Regions from separate parts of the Geobacillus sp. JS12 genome, predicted to be linked through region 1. Evidence: riboswitches for the same ligand, from Rfam matches in the RefSeq annotation. Region 1 holds a riboswitch; the other holds the start of a gene.
The links. A riboswitch is a leader RNA that binds a small molecule or an ion and turns the genes downstream of it on or off. The one in region 1 is predicted to bind S-adenosylmethionine.
Positions count from the first base shown of each region.

Region 2: it holds a riboswitch for S-adenosylmethionine, as region 1 does, so the genes downstream of both, A0V43_RS03950 (hypothetical protein) here and mtnK (S-methyl-5-thioribose kinase) in region 1, are expected to answer to the same signal.

Region 1 covers NZ_CP014749.1:391,414-399,427, reverse strand. Annotated here, with positions in the region: gene A0V43_RS02055 (carbon-nitrogen family hydrolase) at 1-780, shown strand, start outside; SAM riboswitch class I at 875-1,043, shown strand; gene mtnK (S-methyl-5-thioribose kinase) at 1,182-2,372, shown strand; gene mtnA (S-methyl-5-thioribose-1-phosphate isomerase) at 2,442-3,509, shown strand; partial or broken gene A0V43_RS02040 (sugar ABC transporter substrate-binding protein) at 3,496-4,655, shown strand; gene A0V43_RS02035 (sugar ABC transporter ATP-binding protein) at 4,652-6,202, shown strand; gene A0V43_RS02030 (ABC transporter permease) at 6,144-7,157, shown strand; gene A0V43_RS02025 (methylated-DNA--[protein]-cysteine S-methyltransferase) at 7,659-8,014, opposite strand, start outside.
Region 2 covers NZ_CP014749.1:774,705-782,718, forward strand. Annotated here, with positions in the region: partial or broken gene ltrA (group II intron reverse transcriptase/maturase) at 1-357, shown strand, start outside; partial or broken gene glpK (glycerol kinase GlpK) at 430-1,731, shown strand; partial or broken gene A0V43_RS03935 (ABC transporter permease) at 1,971-2,390, shown strand; gene A0V43_RS03940 (ABC transporter permease) at 2,407-3,315, shown strand; gene opp4A (oligopeptide ABC transporter substrate-binding protein) at 3,331-5,112, shown strand; SAM riboswitch class I at 5,172-5,276, shown strand; partial or broken gene A0V43_RS03950 (hypothetical protein) at 5,356-5,678, shown strand; gene A0V43_RS03955 (VOC family protein) at 5,694-6,077, shown strand; gene A0V43_RS03960 (PaaI family thioesterase) at 6,178-6,660, shown strand; gene A0V43_RS03965 (hypothetical protein) at 6,695-6,937, shown strand; gene A0V43_RS03970 (PaaI family thioesterase) at 6,921-7,337, opposite strand; gene hutG (formimidoylglutamase) at 7,608-8,014, shown strand, end outside.

The sequences.
Region 1 (8,014 bases):
GCGTTTGGCGACCCGAACGAAAACGAACGGCGCGCGGAAAGCGCCATTGAATCGGCCGTCAAGGACGGCGCGAATATCATCGTGCTGCCGGAATTATGGACGACCGGCTACGATTTGACGCGCCTAGATGAGATTGCCGACGAAGGCGCCGAACGGGCCAAAGCGTTCGCCTCCCGCCTAGCGCAAGCACACAGCATCCATCTCGTCGCCGGCTCGGTCGCTAAAAAAACAACAACCGGCGTGACGAACACGATGATCGTGGCCGACCGGAACGGTCAAGTCGTCGGCGAATATAGCAAACTCCATCTGTTCCAATTGATGGATGAACATTTGTATTTGCAGCCGGGAAGCAGCTTAGGCTTGTTTTCGCTCGACGGGCTTTCATGCGCCGGGGTCATTTGCTATGACATCCGCTTTCCGGAGTGGATTCGCGCCCATGCTTTGGCTGGGGCGGAAGTGCTGTTTGTCGTCGCCGAATGGCCGCTTCCCCGCCTGCACCATTGGCGGACGCTCTTGATGGCGCGGGCGATTGAAAACCAATGCTACGTCGTCGCCTGCAACCGGGCTGGCCGCGACCCGAACAACGTCTTTGCCGGCCATTCGCTCGTCATCGACCCATGGGGCGAAGTGATCGCCGAGGCGGACGAGAAGCCGGGCATTCTCTCGGCCGACATCGATCCCTCACTCGTTGCGGACGTCCGCGCGCGCATCCCGGTGTTTGCCGACCGCCGGCCGCACGATTATGAAGAGGCGGCAAAAAAATTTTTCAAAACGTATTGACAATCCGCCAGCCCAACCTGTATCATTCGAATCAAGCAGCCAAACGATTATTAACATCGCGAAAATTGCAAAAACGAAATACGTTTGATCGGTACTCTTATCAAGAGTTGGCTGAGGGAATTGGCCCAATGAAGCCCAGCAACCGACCGTAATGCTATCGTGAGATAGGGCGCACGCCAAGGGCGGCGCCGGAAGCGTCATGCTTCCGCAGGGCACGGTGCTAAGTCCAACAGAAAGACCGATGTCTTTCTGAAAGATAAGAGGCGCGAAGAACGAATGAATCTTCAAGCCTCTTTCCGTATGCGAAAGAGGCTTTTTCATTTGCCGGAAACGCCGAGTTTTAGCGCGCGTCAGAACCGGCATTTGAAAACGAGCGAAATGAAAAAAGGGGGAACAAGGCAATGACCACTGTTCAAACATCGGTTTACGAACCGCTGACCGAACCGAAGGCGGTATCTCTCGCTGTCCGCCTCGGCTTATTCCGCGACGGGGCGCCGCTTTTGTGCCGCGAGATCGGCGACGGCAACTTGAACTTAGTGTTTCATATCGTCGACCAAGAAACAAAGCAAGGCGTAATCATCAAACAAGCGTTGCCGTACGCCAAAGTGGTCGGCGAAAGCTGGCCGCTTACGTTAAAGCGCGCCATCATCGAAAGCAACGCGCTGCGCACGTTTGCGAGCTATGTGCCGCAATACGTGCCGAAAGTCTACTATTCTGACGAATCGCTCGCCATTACGGTGATGGAAGACTTATCCCGTTTGCAAATCGCCCGCAAAGGGTTGATCGAAGGAAAAACGTATCCGCTTTTGTCCCAGCATATCGGCGAGTTTGTCGCCAAGACGGCGTTTTATACGTCTGATTTCGGCATGAACCAGCAAGAGAAAAAGAAATTGGCGCAAAGCTTCGTCAATCCGGAACTGTGCAAAATCACGGAAGACCTCGTCTTCACCGACCCGTTTTTTGACCACGAAACGAACAACTTTGAAGACGAATTGCGCCCAGACGTTGAAGCGCTTTGGCGCGATGACCGCTTGCACCTAGAAGCAGCAAAGCTGAAGCGCAAGTTTTTAACCGAAGCCGATGTGCTCTTGCATGGCGATTTGCATACCGGCAGCATTTTCGTAAGCGCCGACGAAACGAAAGTGATCGACCCGGAATTCGCCTTTTACGGTCCGATCGGGTTTGACCTTGGCCAATTTTTCGCCAATTTGCTGTTAAATGCGTTGTCCCGCCCTGAATTAGAGCGCCAACCGCTCTTTGACCACATCGACCGGACATGGGACGTCTTTGCGTCCGTGTTCTCAACCCTTTGGCGCACCGAGAGCGTGGAAACGTACGCCGCGACGCCGGGCTTGCTCGAGGACGTGCTCCGGCACGCGTTCATCGATGCTGTCGGCTTTGCCGGCTGCGAAGTCATCCGCCGGACGATCGGCCTCGCCCATGTGGCGGACCTTGACGGCATCGAGCACAAAGATGAACGGCTTGTTGCCAAACGGCATGCGCTCCGCCTCGGCCGCCGCTTGATCGTAGAGCGGGCTGAATTGACGGGAACAGACGGCTTCCGCCGGCTGCTCGCCGAAACCAAGCAATAATGCCATTCGATCCGGCCCGCCGGCAACGGGCCGGACAAACGAACAACGCCAAAAGAAAGGAAGACAGCAATGAGCACATTTGCCATCCCGCGCTCAGTCGAATGGCGCGAGACGCATGTGACGATTTTAAACCAGCAAAAGCTGCCATCCATCATCGAATATATCGACTTGCACACTTTGGAAGACGTCTATGAGGCCATTGCCACGCTGAAAGTGCGCGGAGCGCCGGCGATCGGCATCACCGCCGCCTATGGCCTGGCGCTTGCCGCGCTCGGCTATGACACCGAATCGCTCGATGAATTCCGCCGCTGCTTGAAACGAGATCGTGACTACCTAGCCAGTGCCCGGCCGACCGCCGTCAACTTGTTTTGGGCGCTCGATCGGCTTGTCACCGCTGCGGCCGACGCCCTTTCCGTCAACGAGGCAAAAACGGCGCTCATCCATGAGGCGATCCGCATTCAAGTGGAAGATGAGGATGTGTGCCGCCGCATCGGCGAATACGCGTTGTCGCTCTTTCGTCCGGGCGATCGGGTGATGACGATCTGCAACGCCGGCTCGATCGCCACCGCCCGCTACGGAACGGCGCTCGCCCCGTTTTATTTGGCGAAAGAAAAAGGAATCGAGCTATCCGTTTACGCCCTTGAGACACGTCCCGTTTTGCAAGGGGCGCGCCTGACCGCCTGGGAGCTGATGCAAGCAGGCGTCGACGTCACGCTTATTACGGACAACATGGCAGCGCAAACGATCAAAGCGAAAGGGATTCGCGCCATTATCGTCGGAGCCGACCGGATCGCACAAAACGGCGATACAGCGAACAAAATCGGCACGTTCGGCCTGGCCTTGCTCGCGAAGTCGTTTGACATTCCGTTTTACGTCGCCGCGCCGCTGTCCACGATCGATTTGACGACGAAAACAGGTGCGGACATCCCGATCGAAGAGCGCCATCCGGATGAAGTGACCCACATTGCCGGCGTGCGCATCGCCCCGGAAGGCGTCAACGTATACAATCCGGCGTTTGACGTAACGCCAAACGAACTCATTACCGCCATCATTACCGAAAAAGGCATCATTCGCGGCAATTACAACGCAACGCTGCCATCATTATTCACAAAGGAGGAGCAACATGAAACGATTTAAGGCCTTATCTTCCCTTTTTCTTCTTTTCTTTGCCGTGTTCTCCATCTTGGCTGGCTGCACACACGAGCAAGATGCCGTGAGCTCCAAGCCAGCCAACGGAGCCAAGACCACGAACAACAAAACGGAAACGACATCCAGCCACTCGACGGCAACAAGCGACGAGCAAGCGGCCATTCCCGAAAAGTTGAAAAAGCCGGTGAAAATCGCCGCCATTATGCAACTGTCCATCGGCACGTTCTCATCGCAATACATCGCCGGCGTCAAAGAACAAGTGCAAAAATTCGGCGGCGAGGTGCAAATTTACAACGCCGACAACGATTTAACCAAAATGGCATCGTACGTTGAGACGGCCATTACACAAAATGTGGACGCCATTTTGCTTGATCACGGCCGCGCCGATGCGCTCGAAGGCCCGGTGAAAAAAGCCGTCGCCAAAGGCATTCCCGTTGTGGCGTTTGACAACGATTTGAACATTCCCGGCGTCACCGTCATCGACCAAGACGACTACAGCCTCGCCTGGAAAACATTAAAAACGCTCGCAGAAGACTTAAACGGGGAAGGCAACATCGTCACGATTTGGGTCGGCGGCTTTACCCCGATGGAACGCCGCCATGTCATTTATGACGCGTTCAAAAAACGCTATCCGAACATTAAAGAAATCGCCAAGTTCGGCACGGCGAGCGCCAACACAGCTTTGGACACACAAACGCAAATGGAAGCGATTTTGAAAAAATACCCGAACAAAGGCGACATTGACGCTGTCTTCGCAACTTGGGACGAGTTCGCCAAAGGGGCGACGCGCGCCATCGAGCAAGCCGGGCGCACGGAAATTAAAGTGTATGGCATCGATTTGAGCGATGAAGACTTGCAAATGATCCAAAAACCAAACAGCCCATGGGTGGCGACAACGGCGACGGACCCAGCCGAAGTCGGCCGCGTCCAAGTGCGGTTCGCCTATCAAAAAATCGCCGGCGAGAAAACGCCGAACATTTACTCGCTTGAGCCGCATTTAGTGAAACGGTCCGATCTTCCGGACAAACAAGTGTCGATGAATGAGCTTTCGCAATACATTCCGGGCTGGGGCAATCCAATGTCGCCATCTCGCCGTGGATGAAAACGTTGGAAGCCCAGGTGAACAAAAAATGAACGGGTTGTCAATGCGGGGCATTGAAAAATCGTTTGGCGCCGTGCGCGTGCTTGACGGCGTGGACTTCGACGTTCGTCCTGGCGAAGTCCACGCCCTTTTAGGCATGAACGGCGCCGGCAAAAGCACGCTCATGAACATTTTGGCCGGCGCCATTCCGCCTGACGCTGGTACGATCACGATCGACGGTACGATATACACGTTTTCATCGCCGCGCGAAGCAAAACAAGCCGGCATCGGCCTCGTCGTTCAAGAAGTTGACACAGCGCTCTTTCCCGGCTTGCCGATTTACGAAAATGTAGCGGCGGACGAGTTCGTCCATGTGAAGCAACGGCCGATTCGCTCGCTGCGTCAAGAAAAAGAGCGGGCCGCCGCCCTCCTTCGCCGCGTCGGCCTGTCGTTGCCGCCGACGAAATTGGCTCGCGACTGCTCGCTCCATGAAAAGCAGCTGATTGTGCTCGCCAAAGTGCTGTCATCCAACGCGCGCTATATCATCCTAGACGAACCGACGGCCGCCTTAAGCGAGGCGGAAACAAGGCGTCTGTTTGCCATCATCGATGAACTGAAGCAGCAAGGCGTCGGCTTTATTTACATCTCTCATAAGCTGAAAGAAGTTCAGGAGATCGCCGACCGGCTGACGATTTTGCGCGACGGCCGCGTCGTCTATCACGGAGGCGCCCGCAGCCTGCCGCTTGAGGACATCATCCTTCATATGACTGGAACGAAGCGGACCGCCGCCGCGAAACAAGCACGCACATACAGAAGCGACATCGCGTTTGCCGCCCGCGGAATGTTGATCGACAAAACCGGGACAACAGTCGACCTATACGCCCACCGCGGCGAAATCGTCGGCATCGCTGGCTTGGTTGGCGCCGGCAAGACGGAGCTTGCCGAAAGCCTCATCGCCCACCGGAACACATCCGGCGAGTGGGAAATCGATGGCAGACGCTATGTGTTCTCATCGCCTTATGAAGCCATCGACGCCGGCCTTTGCCTCATCCCGGAAGAACGGCGCAAACAAGGGTTGTTTTTGCCCGAGTCAGTGAAAACGAACTTGACCGTCCGCCTTCTTTCCCGCCTGTCGCGCTGGCAATGGATCAGCCGGGCGAAAGAAGCGGCTGAAGCCGACGGGCTCGTCCGCTCGCTAGGTGTTCATCCGCCGTCAAGCACCACCGTCGTTCGCCACTTGAGCGGCGGCAATCAACAAAAAGTCGTCATCGGCAAATGGCTCAACACAAACGCACGCGTCTTTTTGTTTGACGAACCGACCAAAGGGATCGACGTCCATGCGAAGCAAGAGGTGTTTTCCATCATTCGCTCCCTTGCCGATGAAGGAAAAACGGTGCTGTACTTTTCCAGCGAATTTCAAGAGCTGCTTGACATTTGCGACACCATCTACGTGATGGTCGACGGCCGGCTGCTCGCCCGCCTGCCGGCCGCTGAACTGACGTATGAACAGCTTGTTTACTATTGCAGCGGAGGTGAGATCCATGAGCCAGCCAGCCGTTTCCACAACGCCGTCGAAAAAAACGGCGCCGTCCATTCTTGAATGGTTGTATAAACACGGCACCTTGCTGGCCATTCTTGCCGTGATCGCCTACTTCGGCATCACGCAAGACCGATTTTTTACGTATGAAAACTTCAGTGACATTTTGCGGTCCATTTCGATCGTGACGCTCGTGGCCATCGGCATTACGTTTTCGCTCATCGTCGATGGCTTCGATTTGTCCGTCGGTTCGACGGTGAGCCTCGCGACGATCGCGAGCGCCGCGGCGCTCGTCCTGTACCGCCAAGAAATTTTCATCACCCTGCTCGTGCCGCTGTTGCTTGGCATTGCTGTCGGGCTCTTGAACTCGTTGTTGATCGTCAAATTCAAATTGCCCGATTTGCTTGCAACATTGGCGACGATGTACGCCATTAACGGCGTGCAGCTCACCTATACGAAAGGGTTTTCGATCTACAACGACATGCCGCTGCCCGATGGCGGCACGGCGCCGGGCAAATTCATTCCTTCCTTTTTGTTTATCGGCCAGGGAGAGCTGTTCGGCGTACCGTTTTCTGTCTTGCTTATGCTGTTTGTCGTCATGGCCGCTCATCTGTTTTTAACGTACACGAAACCCGGCCGCCTCTTTTATTTGACCGGGGAAAACCGCGAGGCGGCAAGGCTCTCAGGCATCCCAGTCAACCGCTATCGGACATATGCATACGTCATCAGCGGGTTTTTTGCGGCCTTAGGCGGCATCGTCCTTGCCTCGCGCATCGGCACCGGGCAAGTGTCGGCCGGCGCCTCTCTTTTAATGGACAGCGTCGCCGCCGCCTACATCGGCTTTTCCGTCTTTGGCGCCGGCAAGCCGAACGTCATCGGCACATTGTTCGGCTCGATTTTAATGGGCGTGTTGCTGAACGGCTTGACGATGGCAAACGTCCCGTATTACGCCCAAGACATTATAAAAGGCGCCATTTTAGTCGGCGCCCTCGCCTTGTCGCATTGGCAAAAAACATAACGCCCGATCTCTGCCCCCGTGGATGGCAATCCTCGGGGCAGACGCGTTTTTCATATAGATGCAACGAAGAAGTTTACCATATCCTTGACGGAAAAGCGGTTTGTCCATTTTCGACTGTCGAAGGCAAGCAACAGGCTTGCCCCGTCACGCCTTGGCGTGACGGAAGACCAAACAACCACCTGCTTCACAGACCCATATATGGGTCTTTAAGCGGCGTTGTTCGGTCGCCCGACAGTCGATCAAATACTTGATAAAAGCTATAAATGGTAAAGCTTCAAATTGCATCTATATATAAGTTGCAATAAAGATTTTCCGATTGTTCGATTCTGTTTTCCTTCATAACAAGTCATTTTGATAGAATGCAGCGAGCGCTCTACTGGATGTAAAACAAAGTTTCAACTTATATAGACAAGCCATCAGCTTCTTTTTCCGCCTGCTCCATTGCAGCATCCGCATACAACGCCTTCCAAACTCTTTGCCTGTTCCACGAACGCAAGAGCGTCATCTACGTAAGCGGCGCTCAAGCTCCAACAGCTTCGCCTTCACATCGGTGCGGCTTCCGGCATAGCCAATGAGAGCGCCGTTTTTGCCGACAACACGGTGGCACGGAACGAGAATCGACAGTTCATTCGCCCGGTTTGCCTGGCCGACGGCGCGCACCGCTTTCGGGCGGCCGATTTGCGCGGCGATGTCAGCGTATGTCGCCGTCTCGCCGTATGGGATGCGGCAAAGCGCCGCCCACACCTCTTCTTGGAAGGCTGTTCCCTTCCACTTCAGCGGCAAGTCAAATACTTGGCGTCGACCGTGGAAATACTCATCCAGCTGCCTAAGCGCGCGTTCAAGAAGCGGCGACCAGC
Region 2 (8,014 bases), 380 kb from region 1:
AACTGGAGCATATCGATGCCAGAACGAATTCATCGCGTCAATCAATACGTCATGGGGTGGATCGGGTATTTTCGGCTCGTCGAAACCCCGTCTGTCCTTCAGACCATCGAAGGATGGATTCGGAGGAGGCTTCGACTCTGTCAATGGCTTCAATGGAAACGGGTCAGAACCAGAATCCGTGAGTTAAGGGCGCTGGGGTTGAAGGAAACAGCGGTGATGGAGATCGCCAATACCCGAAAAGGAGCTTGGAGAACAACGAAAACGCCGCAACTCCACCAGGCCCTGGGCAAGACCTACTGGACCACTCAGGGGCTCAAGAGTTTGACGCAACGATATTTCGAACTCCGTCAAGGTTGACGAACCGCCTAGTGCGGACCCGCATGCTAGGTGGTGTGAGGGGACGGGGGTTAGCCGCCCCCTCCTACTCGATCCGAGGCGCAAGTGAAGCCGGAACAAGTGGCAGGGATCGGGATTACAAACCAGCGGGAAACGACGGTGGTGTGGGAGAAAGACACCGGCAACCCGATTTACAACGCCATCGTCTGGCAGTCGCGGCAGACGGCCGATATTTGCGATGAACTGAAGGCGAAAGGGTATGATCCGCTATTCCGCGAAAAAACCGGCTTGCTTATTGACGCCTATTTTTCCGGGACAAAAGTGAAATGGATTTTGGATCATGTCGACGGAGCGCGCGAACGGGCGGAGCGCGGCGAATTGCTTTTCGGCACGATCGATACGTGGCTCATTTGGAAGCTGTCCGGCGGCCGCGCCCATGTGACCGACTACTCGAACGCGTCGCGCACATTAATGTTCAACATTCATACGCTCGAGTGGGATGACGAGCTGCTTGATATCCTAGGCGTACCGAAGGCGATGCTTCCTGAGGTTCGGCCGTCGTCGGAAGTGTACGCGAAAACCGTCCCCTACCATTTCTTCGGCGTGGAGGTGCCGATCGCGGGAGCCGCGGGCGACCAGCAGGCAGCTTTGTTCGGCCAGGCGTGCTTTACGGAAGGGATGGCGAAAAATACGTACGGCACTGGCTGCTTTATGCTGATGAATACGGGGGAAAAAGCGGTGCAATCGAAACACGGGCTGCTCACAACGATCGCCTGGGGAATTGACGGAAAGGTCGAATACGCCCTTGAAGGCAGCATCTTCGTCGCCGGCTCTGCCATTCAATGGCTGCGCGACGGCTTGCGGATGATCAAAACGGCGGCGGACAGCGAAGCGTACGCCGAAAAAGTCGAGTCGACCGACGGGGTGTATGTCGTCCCAGCGTTCGTCGGCCTCGGCACCCCGTATTGGGACAGCGAGGTGCGAGGCGCGGTGTTTGGCCTCACGCGCGGCACGACGAAAGAGCATTTCATCCGGGCGACGTTGGAATCGCTCGCCTACCAGACAAAAGATGTGCTCGCCGCCATGGAAGCCGATTCCGGCATCTCGCTGACGACGCTGCGCGTTGACGGCGGGGCGGTGAAAAACAACTTCCTCATGCAGTTCCAGAGCGATTTGCTGGCCGTTCCGGTCGAACGGCCGGTCGTGAATGAAACGACGGCCTTGGGCGCGGCGTATTTGGCCGGATTGGCCGTCGGCTATTGGAACAGCCGGGACGACATCGCCACCCAATGGCAGCTGGATCGCCGCTTTGAACCGAAGATGGACGACGCCAAGCGGACCGCGCTCTATGAAGGATGGAAAAAAGCGGTGCAAGCGGCGCGGTCGTTTAAATGATGGAAAAACGCAGATGTCTCGTCATGGGCATCTGCGTTTTTGTATTTTGGTTTGCACGTTACGGGGCGGAGAAAAAGGAAACAGCATCGCCCTCCTCTGTTTGTCGAGTAAAGTCGATTTTTTTCGCCGCGCATTCAATAAAACAAAAAAAGCTGAGCGTTTGAAACACCAATATAGTCAAACAAATTTATGTTCTAAATAATCATATATGATAAGGATCAAATTACAAAAAATGTTGAAGCAAGTTGAATCATCTCATGCTTCCGGCTTTATCGGGCGCGCTCATCAACACGGTCGTCACCATTCAATATTTGCGAAGCGAAATCATTGATACGAAAGTGAAAGATTTCGTGAAAACAGCGCGCGCCAAGGGCGTTCCAGAACGCCAGATTTACTGGCGGCACATTTTGCGCAATTCGTTTTTGCCGATCGCAGCGTTTTTAGGCTATGAAATTACGGGTCTCATCGGCGGTTCCGTTTTTTTAGAGTCCATTTACAGTTATCCAGGGCTTGGACAACTGTTTTTGCAGTCGATTATGCAGCGCGACTACAGCGTCGTGACGGCGCTCGTGATGATTTCCGGGGTGGCGACGCTTGTGGGGACCTTGCTTTCTGACATTATTTTAAGTGCGGTCGACCCGCGCATTCGCATTGAGTAAGGGAGGGGCGTGGAGTATGAAAATCGAGGTGAACCGTCCTGTTCCAGCTGAAATAGCCGCTGAGAAAAGCCCTTCCGCTCTTTCGATTATGTGGCGGGAGCTCGTCCGCGATCGGCTTGCCCTTGTTTCGCTCATTATATTGTCCGTCATTTTGCTGATTGTTTACGGCGCTTCCATTTTTTTAGACCAAGAGGAAATTGTAAAGGTAGACTTTTTGGCCATTTATTCACCGCCATCGGCGGAACATTGGCTTGGCACCGATTATGGCGGCCGCGATGTGTTCGGCCAGCTCATCATTGGAGCGCGCAACTCCTTTACGATCGGCCTGGCGATTACGCTGATCACAGGCGCAATCGGTCTTGCGGTGGGGCTTGTGGCCGGCTATTTCGGCGGCTGGATCGACAACGTCATCATGCGCATCATCGATTTTATTCTCGTCTTGCCGTTTTTAATGCTGGTGATCGTCTTTGTAGCCATCGTCCCGAAATACAATGTGGCGACGTTCATTTTGATTATGAGCGCGTTTTTATGGACGGGCAAAGCCCGGCTCATTCGCGCCAAGACGCTTGCCGAGCGGGAATTGGACTATGTCAGCGCATCCAAGACGCTCGGGACGCCGGACTGGAAAATCATCTTGTTTCAAATTTTGCCGAACTTAAGCTCCATTATTATCGTCAATTTGACGTTGAACTTAGCCGGCAACATCGGCATTGAGTCAGGTCTTACATACTTGGGGTTCGGGCTGCCGGAAAGCACGCCAAGCCTTGGGACGCTGGTCAGTTATGCGACCAATCCCGATGTGCTGCAAAACAAATGGTGGGTATGGCTGCCTGCATCATTGCTCATTTTGGTGATGATGCTGTGCATAAATTTCATCGGCCAAGCGTTGAAACGCGCGGCTGATGCAAGACAACGATTAGGATAAAGGGGGAGAAAAACAGTGAAGCGAAAGTGGATGGCGGCGCTCGCCGCGCTCCTGCTCGTGCTGGCTGGGTGCACGGGCAAGTCGGAAACGACCGGCGGAAACAGCAATAAGGAAAAACCAGCGGCGCAAAAAGAAGACATCAGCAAATTCCCGATGACGGTGAAAAACGACGGGAAAATCATCGACGGCGGTGTGTTAAAATACGGCCTTGTGTCCGACACGCCGTTTGAAGGGACGCTCAGCTACGCATTCTACACAGGAGCGCCAGACGCCGAAATTTTGCAGTTTTTTGATGAGTCACTGTTCCGTACGAACGGCGACTACGAAATTACAAACGATGGCGCCGCAACGTATGAACTGTCCGACGACAAAAAGACGATGACGATTCGCATCAAGGACAACGTCAACTGGCATGACGGCCAGCCAGTGACGGCCGAAGACTTGGAGTACGCATACTTGGTTATCGGGAATAAGGATTACACAGGCGTCCGCTACGGTGATGCGCTCATCCAAGACATCGTAGGGATGGATGAGTACCATAGCGGCAAAGCCGATAAGATTGCTGGCATTAAAGTGATCGACAAAAAGACGTTGACGATCACATGGAAGCATGCAAATCCGTCTGTGTTAACCGGCATTTGGGCGTACCCGCTGCCGAAGCATTATTTGAAAGACGTGCCGATCAAACAGTTGGCGCAGTCGGATAAAATTCGGAAAAATCCAATCGGGTTCGGGCCGTTTAAAGTGAAGAAAATCGTTCCGGGCGAATCGGTCGAATTCGTCCGCAACGACGATTATTGGGCGGGCAAACCGAACTTGGACGGCGTCATTTTGAAAGTCGTCAGCCCGCAAGTGGTGTTGCAAGCGTTGAAAAAAGGGGACATCGATGTCGCCGAATTTCCAACCGACCAATACGTGAATGCAAAAGGAACGAAAAACCTGCAATTCATCGGCAGGATCGACTTGGCCTACAACTATATCGGCTTTAAACTCGGCCATTGGGATGCGAAAAAGCAAGAAAATGTGATGGACAATCCGAAATTCCAGAACAAAAAGCTGCGCCAAGCCATGGCGTACGCCATCAACAACCAAGAAGTGGCCGATCGCTTGTACCACGGCTTGCGCTTCCCGGCGACCACGCTGATCCCGCCGTCGTTCCCGGGATACCATGACAGCTCGATCAAAGGGTACACGTATAATCCGGAAAAAGCAAAACAGCTGCTTGATGAGGCCGGCTATAAAGATGTGGACGGCGACGGCTTGCGCGAAGATCCGAACGGCAAAAAGTTTACGATCAACTTTTTGGCGATGAGCGGCGGCGATATTGCCGAGCCGTTGGCGAAGTTTTACATGCAATGCTGGAAAGACGTTGGCTTGGATGTCCAATTGGTGGACGGCCGTCTGGCGGAGTTCAACTCGTTCTATGACATGGTTGAAAAAGATGACCCGAAAGTGGACGTTTACGCTGCCGCTTGGGCAACGGGAACGGACGTCGACCCGTATGGTCTGTACGGCCGCAACGTCATGTTCAACTACTCGCGTTGGGTGAACGAGAAAAATGATGAGCTGCTGGAAAAAGGCCATTCCGAGCAGGCGTTTGACAAGGAGTATCGCCGGAAAATTTACAGTGAGTGGCAAAAGCTGATGAACGAAGAAGTGCCGGTCATCCCGACATTGTATCGTTCGGCCATCTACGCAGTCAACAACCGCGTCGCCAACTTTACGGTTGACCCGAGCTCGAAGCTGACGTGGAAAGATGTCGGCGTCACGGCCGAGCAGCCGGAAGTGGCGGAATAAACAAAAAGCGATTGCCGCTATGGATTTGATATGGTAACATAAAAGACAAATGATCATACGTCTTATCAAGAGTGGGCGAGAGAACGGGCTTGATGACCCCACAGCAACCTGCCGCCGGCAAGGTGCTAACACCCGCAAAGCGGTCTCGCTTTGGATGATAAGAACGGCTGCCCCCTTTCGCATCATTCCGAGGCGAAAGGGGTTTTTGTCGATAGGGGTGAAGGGGAAATAGTGAAGAGGGACATGTCGATCCGAGCTTGCATGGCCGCTCATCTTCCTGTTGCAGCGTTCGCCGTTCATGTCATGCGCTGCGTGCAGGCGGAGCTGATTCGGTTTGACCCTGAAGCGGCGGTTTATGTCGACCGCGGGGGCGGATATACCCACTTGTATGGGAAAGCGCAAGGGACAACCTTTTCAGTGTTGTTGACCGACAGCGAGGCGGACGAATGGAAGGCGGACGGACCGTACGCCCTTGATCGCTACATATGGACAGAGCTTGGAAAAAAAGGGTTTTTCCAATGCGGATGACGCCGTATTTACAAGCTGTATGGTTAATGGAGTCATAGAAAGGAAGAGGACGAATGGCAGTCAAAAAATTTGAGCATGTCGGCATTCAAGTGAAAGACATCGAGACATCGAAAGCGTTTTATCAAAACGTCGTCGGCCTGGAGCTGCTCGACGAAATGATTCATACGAACGGAACGATGAAATTGGCGTTTTTAGGGATTGACGGCTCGATCGTCGTCGAGCTGATCGAAGGATACAACCCGGATTTGCCGACGGAAGGAAAAGTGCACCACGTGGCGTTTACGATCGAAGGCATCGAGCAGGAAAAAGAACGGCTTCAGTCGCTCGGCGTCCCGCTAGTGTGGGATGAAATTACAACGCTCCCAAACGGGGCGAAATACTTATTTTTCCTTGGTCCGGACGGCGAATGGATCGAGTTTTACGAGCCGGCGCAATGAACGAAGGGGAAGGTGGCCATACCGATGGCCGCCTTTTGCCGTGCAAGAAGGAAAATAGGGAGTGCACCGCGTATAGGTAAAGGGGAGAGGAGGAGAACAGATGGAGCCGCAAGTCATTCGCGCCATTCAAGACGACTACCCGGATGAATTCGCCTGGTGCTACGGCTGCGGACGGTTGAATGAGCAAGGCCATCATTTCCGCACCGGCTGGGACGGAGACAAAACGGTGACCGTCTATACGCCGCGCCCGGAACATACGGCGATCCCCGGGTTTGTGTACGGCGGGCTGATCGCCTCGCTCATCGACTGCCATGGCACCGGGTCGGCGGCGCTCGCCTTGCATCGGAAAAACGGCCATGAGCCGGGAAGCGGGGAAACGCCGCCGCGCTTTGTCACCGCGTCGCTTCATGTCGACTTTGTCAAGCCGACGCCGCATGGCGTGCCGCTTGTCGCCGTCGGAACGGTGACGGAGATTCACCCGAAAAAATGGCAAGTGGACACCGAGGTGTTCGCCAACGGCGAACTGTGCGCCCGCGGTCAAGTCGTCGCGGTCGTCATGCCGAAAACGTTTGTCCAGGGATGACAAGCAAACGAAAAGCGCCGGAGGGCGGCTGTTTTTGACAGCGCTTTCTCCGGCGCTTCGCTCGTTGTGCTCGATCCCGCTTGGGAAAAAGCGGACATCTTCACAAGTGACATGTTCATCCTTGGATGGCGGGGCGAAACAGGTTGCCGATCGAACGCTTCTAGGCATGGCTGCTGCCAACAGCCCGATTCAGTTGGACCGGTTTGGCGTCTGCCTCGGCGCCAGCGTTGCACTTCCCTTCCATAAACGAAAGCGCTTTTTTAAGGTTTATCCATAATCAGCACCGAGGAGGTCGCGCTCGCCACTTCTTTGCCGTTTTGCCGGACGACGGCGGTTACATAGGCGACGGTTTTTCCGAACCTTTCCACCCGCGCTTCCACTTCAGCTTCCCCTGCCGCCGCGGGGCGGTGAAACGTCGTCTGCAAGTTGATGGACGCGTGCAGCTGGTCATCGCGAAGCAAGGTGGTCACCGCATACGCCATGAGAATATCCGCCGCCGCTCCGACGAACCCGCCCATGATCACCCCGTTGCCGTTGAGGAGCGATTCATGGATCGTCCATACCCCTTTCGCATAGCCGTCCCGGGCTTCCGCCAGGCGGACGCCGAGCGTCTCATCGCACGGCGGCGGCGCGCTTTTTCCGGCAATGACGTCATGCAAGTTGGTGATTGGCTTCATCTCGAACATCCTTTCTGTCATCCATTGCGTTTCCATGAAAATGGGGTCATTTTCATGCCCGGATGGAGGGCAAAACGCCGCCCGCGGATCGTTTCGGTGAACATCATGGATCCTAAAGCAGCGATTTTCATCGGGTGGTGAGCGAAATGAGCTCATGGATGTGTTATTCGCCAAACGGCGGCGATTTCCTCTTTTTCGTGCGCAAGGGAGGAGTACGGCAAAGCGGCGGCGAAAGAAACAAGCAGCGGATGATGGAAAGGAGATGGTCTCATGTATCAACCGCCAGACGCCGGCCGTTGGACGGGACGGATTGACAGCGTGAAGGACGAGCGGGCGTTTCGCCTCCATCAGCGCATTCGCTTGCTCGATTTGTCCAAGCCATTGGAGACGGCGGAACGAGCGGCGGCATTCATCGGGTTTGCGTGCGACGAAGGCGTGCGCCGCAACCAAGGCCGCCAAGGGGCGAAAGAGGCGCCGGCCGCCGTCAAAGCGGCGCTGGCCCGGCTGCCTTGGCATCTTCCGGAAGGGGTCGTTGTCTATGACGCAGGCGATGTCGTTTGCGTCGATGAACGGCTCGAACAAAGCCAGACGGAACTTGGGAAGGCGGTCGCCCGCCTGCTGCAACACAACATGGCGTCTATCGTGATCGGCGGCGGCCATGAGACGGCGTACGGCCA